Pararoseomonas sp. SCSIO 73927: one gene and its partner. The protein of the gene in region 2 interacts with the protein of the main gene of each other region in a pairwise test. Links are inferred from orthologs where the notes say so. Each region holds a gene or a part of one and is shown on either strand. Other genes may lie near its edges.

What was found.
Region 1: the proteins of ligA (region 2) and leuS interact in binary tests that used the Escherichia coli proteins (3 or more experiments, as listed by UniProt). The link is inferred for Pararoseomonas sp. SCSIO 73927 from one-to-one orthologs.

What each region holds. Positions count from the first base shown.
Region 1 is NZ_CP146232.1:1,780,795-1,784,279, reverse strand. What follows is about bases 280-3,455. They hold leuS (leucine--tRNA ligase), read left to right. Parts: upstream 280-665; coding sequence 666-3,245; downstream 3,246-3,455. Other genes in these bases: lptE (LPS assembly lipoprotein LptE), read left to right, coding at 3,259-3,455; VQH23_RS08475 (PRC-barrel domain-containing protein), read right to left, coding at 280-539. In the rest of the region: more of VQH23_RS08475, read right to left, coding at 99-279; more of lptE, read left to right, coding at 3,456-3,485.
Region 2 is NZ_CP146232.1:3,532,887-3,536,112, forward strand. What follows is about bases 32-2,948. They hold ligA (NAD-dependent DNA ligase LigA), read right to left. Parts: upstream 2,612-2,948; coding sequence 452-2,611; downstream 32-451. Other genes in these bases: VQH23_RS16625 (TAXI family TRAP transporter solute-binding subunit), read left to right, coding at 32-391; VQH23_RS16635 (endonuclease V), read left to right, coding at 2,700-2,948. In the rest of the region: more of VQH23_RS16625, read left to right, coding at 1-31; more of VQH23_RS16635, read left to right, coding at 2,949-3,226. UniProt on the Escherichia coli protein: DNA ligase that catalyzes the formation of phosphodiester linkages between 5'-phosphoryl and 3'-hydroxyl groups in double-stranded DNA using NAD as a coenzyme and as the energy source for the reaction.

The DNA of each region.
Region 1 (3,485 bases), 1.8 Mb from region 2 along the record:
GCCGCGTTAAGCGGGATCGTGCGGCAGCCCGCCGAAAAAGGACGGAGAACGGGCCCCGAAGAGAGAGGGGATCCCCTCTCCCTCCCCGGGATCTCATGTCAGCGGTAGTTCACGCCGGGAAGCGAACGGATCTCGGCGGAGGGCATGTCGATTGTCACGCGGCGCTCGCCGGGAACGGCGCGCAGCCGCTGCATGGGGACGGAGACGTATTTCTGCGTCATGCCCAGGCGGTTCTCCACCTCAATCACCACCATGGTGACACGCCCCTGCGGGTCGATGATCAGGTCCTCGACCTCGCCGATCTCCACGTTGTCGGTGGCGTAGACGTCGCGGTCGATCAGGTTCTCGGCGCGGATATGGCCGGCCGGGATCTCGGTCATGCCGGCCGCGCTGCCGGCAGGCTGGGTGGGGGCAGGTTGGGCGGGGGCGGGCTGGGCGAGGGCGGGCTGGGCGAGGGCGGGCTGGGCGAGAGCGGGCGCGGCGAGGGCGGGCGCGGCGAGGAGGCCGGCGAGCACCGCGGCGATCGGTAGAGCGCGCATATTACAGTCCCTTCATCTTGATCGGCACCAAGAACCGGGGAGCCGGCCCTGGGTTGCCCCTTCCCACCCCGGCCGCCGGAGAATACTAGGACGGACCACACCTCAAAGGCCCGACCTGGCCCCGCTATGACTGACGGCCCTTCCGACAGCCCCGCGCGCTACGACTTCGCCGCCGCCGAGCCCCGCTGGCAGCAGGCCTGGGGCGAGGCATCCCTTTTTGCCGCGCCGGACGTGCCGGACGGCACGCGGCCCAAGTACTACGTGCTGGAGATGTTCCCGTATCCCTCGGGCAAGATCCACATGGGGCACGTGCGGAACTACACGCTCGGCGACGTGGTGGCGCGCTACAAGCGGGCGCGCGGGATGCAGGTGATGCATCCCATGGGCTGGGACGCCTTCGGCCTGCCGGCGGAGAACGCGGCGCGGGAGCGGGGCACGCACCCGGCGACCTGGACCTACGCCAACATCGCGAACATGCGGGCCGAACTGAAGAGCATGGGCCTCTCGCTCGACTGGTCGCGCGAGTTCGCCACCTGCGACCCCGAGTACTACGGCCAGCAGCAGGCGCTGTTCCTGGACTTCCTGGCGGCCGGGCTGGTGGAGCGCCGCAAGTCCTGGGTGAACTGGGACCCGGTGGACGGCACCGTGCTGGCGAACGAGCAGGTGATCGACGGCCGCGGCTGGCGCTCCGGCGCGCCGGTGGAGAAGCGCGAGCTCTCCCAGTGGTTCCTCGCGATCACGAAGTACGCCCCGCAGCTGCTGGAGGCGCTGGACACGCTGGAGCGCTGGCCGGAGCGCGTGCGGACCATGCAGGCCAACTGGATCGGCCGCAGCGAGGGCGCGCGCGTGCGCTTCCAGCTCGCCGAGCCGGTGGAGGGCACGGCCGAGGTGGAGGTCTTCACCACCCGTCCCGACACGCTCTACGGCATGTCCTTCCTGGCCGTCGCGGCGGAGCACCCGCTGGCGGCCGCGGCCGGTGCGCGGGACCCCGCGGCGGCCGCCTTCATCGCGGAGGCGCGCAGCCAGGGCACGAGCGAGGCCGCCATCGAGCAGGCCGAGAAGAAGGGCTTCGACACCGGCTTCCGCGTGAAGCACCCCTTCATCGAGGGGGCGACCTTCCCCGTCTGGATCGCGAACTTCGTGCTGATGGAGTACGGCACGGGCGCCCTGTTCGGCTGCCCCGCGCACGACCAGCGCGACCTGGACTTCGCGCGGAAGTACGGGCTGCCGGTGCCCCCCGTGGTGCTGCCGCCGGGCGAGGACCCCGCGGGCTTCGACGTGGGCAAGACCGCCTACACGGGCGACGGCACCCTGTTCCACTCCGACTTCCTCGACGGGCTGGGCACCGAGGCCGGGAAGCGCGCCGCCATCGAGGCGCTGGAGGCCAAGGGCATCGGCCAGGGCGTGGTGAACTGGCGCCTGCGCGACTGGGGCGTCTCCCGCCAGCGCTACTGGGGCTGCCCCATCCCCGTCATCCACTGCGACGATTGCGGCATCGTGCCGGTGCCGAAGGATCAGTTGCCGGTGCGGCTGCCGGAGGACGTGGATTTCGCGAGGCCCGGCAACCCGCTGGACCACCACCCCACCTGGAAGCACGTGGACTGCCCGCGCTGCGGCAAGCCCGGCCGGCGCGAGACCGACACCTTCGACACCTTCGTGGACAGCTCCTGGTACTTCGCCCGCTTCACCGCGCCGAAGGCGGAGACGCCGTTGGTGGCGGATGCGGCGAACGGGTGGCTGCCGGTGGACCAGTACATCGGCGGGATCGAGCACGCGATCCTGCACCTGCTCTACTCCCGCTTCTTCACCCGGGCGCTCGCGGGCATGGGCCAGCTGGACACGCCGGAGCCCTTCGCCGGTCTCTTCACCCAGGGCATGGTGCAGCACGCCTCCTACAAGGCGCCCGACGGCCGCTGGCTGGCGCCGGACGAGGTGGAGACGACGCCGGATGGCGGCGCGGTGGAGCGCGCGACCGGCATCGCGCTGACGGTCTCGCGCAACGACAAGATGTCGAAGTCCAGGCGCAACACGATCGACCCGGGCGCCATCATCTCCCGCTACGGGGCGGACACGGCGCGCTGGTTCATCCTGGCCGACAACCCGCCGGACCGGGACATGGAGTGGAGCGAGGCCGGCGTCTCCGGCGCGCACCGCTTCGTCCAGCGCCTCTGGCGGCTGGCCGCGACGCTCGACGCCCGCTCCGGCGATGCCGAGGCGCGGCCGCTGATGCAGGCCGTCCACCGCACGATCGCGGCGGTGACGGGGGCGCTGGAGAGCTTCGCCTTCAACGTCGCCGTCGCGCGCCTGCACGAGCTGGCCAACACCCTCGAAGCCTCCTCCGCCCCGCTGGAGGCCCGGCGCGAGGCGGTGGGCATCATGGCCCGCCTCGTCGCGCCGATGATGCCGCACCTGGCCGAAGAGATCTGGTCCATTCTCCACCCCGGCCCCCATCCCGGCGAGGGCACGCTCGTCGCCGGCATGGCCTGGCCGGAAGCCGACCCCGCCCTGCTGGTGGCGGAGAGCATGACGATCGCCGTGCAGGTGCTGGGCAAGCTCCGCGCCACCCTCTCGGTGCCCGTGGGCATCGCGGAGACGGAGCTGATGGCCCTGGCCGAGGCGGAGGAGAACGTGCAGCGTGCCATCGCGGGCAAGCCCATCCGGAAGCGCATCCATGTCCCAGGCCGCGTCGTCAACTTCGTCGTCTGAGGGGCGCCGCGGGGTGTTCCGCCGGGCGTTCCTCGCGGCCCTCGCCGCCCCGATGGGGCTGGCCGGCTGCGGCTTCCGCCCGCTCCACGCGCCGCCCGCGCCGGGCGAGACGGACGTGGCGCCGGAACTCGCCGCCGTCCGCCTGGGCCGCACCTACGGGCGCACCGGGCAGATCCTGCACCAGGCGCTGGAGCGGCGCCTGGCCGCGCGGGACCGCAGCGGGCCGGCGGCCCGCTACGA
Region 2 (3,226 bases):
GGTCTATGTCGCGGGAAAGCCCGCCCGGCTCTTCTCCGGCATCCCCGCGGAATCCGGGCTGCACTTCCTGCGCCTGCCGATGACGCCCGCGCTGATCGAGACCTACCTGCCCGCGGGACTCGGGCACGAGGCCTATCCCGGCCTTGTCCCCGAGGGCGCTCCGGTCGAGACGCTCGCCGTCGGGGCGGTCATGGCGGTCTACGCCTGGGCGCCGGGGACGGAGCGCTTCCGCAAGGTGGCGGGCTTCGTCCAGGTCTTCCGCGACCGCTTCGAGCGCTTCCTGCGCCCTCCGCGCCACCCGAAATGGCGCGAGGTGAACCTGGAGGCGCAGGTGCCGGGATGGGTCCGCTTCGATCCGGCACGGGAAGCGCCGCCATCCTACAGGCGGTAGGCGCGGCGACGGGCCAGGGCGTTCCGCCCGGGTCCGCCATGCGGCGGACCCGATAAGGCCTCAGGCCGGCCCGAAGCCCGCCAGATCCCGCCACTCCGCCTCCGTCAGCGTCCGCAACTCCAGCTCCGCCGCCTTCTTCGCCTTGGACCCGGCATCGGTGCCGATCACCACGAAATCCGTCCTCTTGGAGACGGATTTCACCACCTTCGCCCCCAGCGCCTCCGCCCGCGCCTCCGCCTCCTGCCGCGTCATTGTCTCCAGGCCCCCGGTGAAGACGACCGACTTGCCGGAGAGCGCGCCTTCCGCCACCGCCTCCGCGGCCTCGGGCGAGACCTCGCGCAGCAGGTCGTCCAGCGCCTCCACGTTCCGCGTCTCGGAGAAGAAGCCCACCAGCTCCTGCGCGATGGCCGGGCCGATGCCGATGATGCCGCCCAGGTCCTCGCGCGCCTCGCTGCCGATGATCTGCGCGGCCAGCATCGCGTTCCGCCAGGCCCCTGCCGTGTGATAGTGGCGCGCGAGAAGCCGTGCGTTCTGCTCGCCGATGCGGCGGATGCCGAGCGCGAAGATGAAGCGCTCCAGGCTCACGCTCCGCCGCGCCTCGATGGCGGCGAGAAGGTTCTGCACCTTCCTGGACTCGCCCTTGGCCGAGCCGCCCCAGCCCTTCCACCCGCGCAGTGTGGCGGCGTGGTTCTTTACCCGGAAGATGTCGGCCGGCGTCTTCACCAGGCCGGCCTCGTGCAGCAGCACGATGTTCTCGATCCCCAGCCCCTCGATATCCATCGCGTTGCGGGAGGCGAAGTGGATGAGGCGCTCCACCTGCTGCGCCGGGCAGATCAGCCCGCCCGTGCAGCGGCGCACCACCTCGCCCTCCGGCCGCACGGCGGGGCTGCCGCATTCCGGGCAGTGGGTGGGCGGCACCCAGGGCTCGCCGCGGCCTTCCCGCTCCGGGTCCACCACGCGGATGATCTGGGGGATGACGTCGCCCGCGCGCTGCAGCTCCACCGTGTCGCCCACGCGCGCGTCGCGGCGGGCCACCTCGTCCTCGTTGTGCAGGGTGGCGTGCTGCACCATCACGCCGCCCACGTTCACGGGCTGCATGATGGCGCGCGGCGTGAGCGCGCCGGTGCGGCCGACCTGGATCTGGATGTCGAGCAGCTTCGTCACCGCCCGCTCCGCCGGGAATTTCCAGGCGATGGCCCAGCGCGGCGCGCGGCCGACGAAGCCGAGCCGCGTCTGCCAGTCCAGCCGGTCGAGCTTGTAGACGACGCCGTCGATGTCGTAGTCCAGCCCCGCCCGGCGCTCCGCCATCTGCGCCTGGAAGTCGGCGGAGGCGTTCTCGTCGTCCAGGGGGGTGGAGAGCGGGTTCACCTGGAACCCCCAGCCCCGCAGCACGTCCAGGTATCCCGAATGCGTCTCGGCGACCGGCGCCGATGACGTGCCCTGCGCGTAGGCGAAGAGCCGCAGCGGACGGCCCGCCGTGACCCTGGCATCGAGTTGCCGGAGCGACCCCGCCGCCGCGTTGCGCGGGTTCACGGGAATGCGGACGGCCTCGCCCACCTTCTCCCCCGCCTCGCGCCGCCGCTCGCGCTCCTCGAACAGGCGGGTCTGCTCGGCGTGGAAGGCCAGGAAGTCGGCCTTCGTCATGAACACCTCGCCCCGCACCTCGATCCGCTCGGGGAAGGGGGCCTTCAGCTCCCGGGGCAGCTGATCGAGGGTCAGCAGGTTCTCCGTGATGTCCTCGCCCACCGTGCCGTCGCCGCGGGTGGCGCCGCGCAGGAAGCGGCCGTTCTCGTAGGTGAGGTTCACGGAGAGCCCGTCGATCTTCGGCTCCGCGACGAAGCGCAGGACCTCCTCCGCGGAGAGCCCGAGGAAGCGGCGGATGCGCGCCGCGAACTCCGCGAAGTCCTCCGGCGCGAAGGCGTTGTCGAGCGAGAGCATCGGCGTGCCGTGCCGCGCCTTGGCGAAGCCCGCCGCCGCCTCCTCGCCCACCTTGCGGGAGGGGGAGTCCGGCCGCACCAGATCCGGGAAGCGCGCCTCGATCGCCTGGTTGCGGCGGTAGAGCGCGTCGTACTCCGCGTCCGGCATGATCGGCGCGTCGCTCACGTGGTAGGCGCGGCTGGCCTCGTTCAGCCGGGCGGCCAGGGCCTCGAGTTCCCGTGCAGCTTCCGCCTCGCTCAGCTCCTCGGCTGGTAGGGCAGGGGAGGGGGTCTTCTCGGCCATGGGCGAGGGATAGCAGGGGCTGCCCCGGCGCGGAACGCGGCCCCCGGTCAACTTGCCGCCGAAGGGTCCCTGCCGCGTTCACCCGTGCATGACCCCGCCCGAAGACTGGATCCGCCCTGCGAACCTCGACGCCGCCCGCGCCGCGCAGCGGGAGATCGCGACCCGCGCCGAGGCCGAGGACCGCCTGCCCGATGCGCCCTTCCTGGTCGCCGGGGTGGACTGCGCCGGCGCCGCCCGCGGCGCGCCGGACCGGGTGCGCGCCATGGCCGTACTGCTCTCGGCGGAGGCCCGGTCCCGCCCCCTCGCCACCGGCCTGGCCGAGGGGGAGCCCGCCTTTCCCTACATCCCCGGCTTTCTCGGCTTCCGGGAAATCCCTTTCGTGCTGGAGGCGGTGAGGGGACTGCCGCAACGGCCGGACCTCATCCTCGTGGACGGCCACGGCGTCAGCCACCCGCGCGGCTGCGGTATCGCCACCCATCTCGGCGTGGTGCTGGACCTGCCGACGATCGGGGTGGCGAAGTCGATCCTCGTCGGCCGGGTGGAGGGTGAGCTGGGGATGGAGGCGGGCAGCACCGCGCCCCTGGTCTGGAAGGGCCGGCGGATCGCGACGGCGCT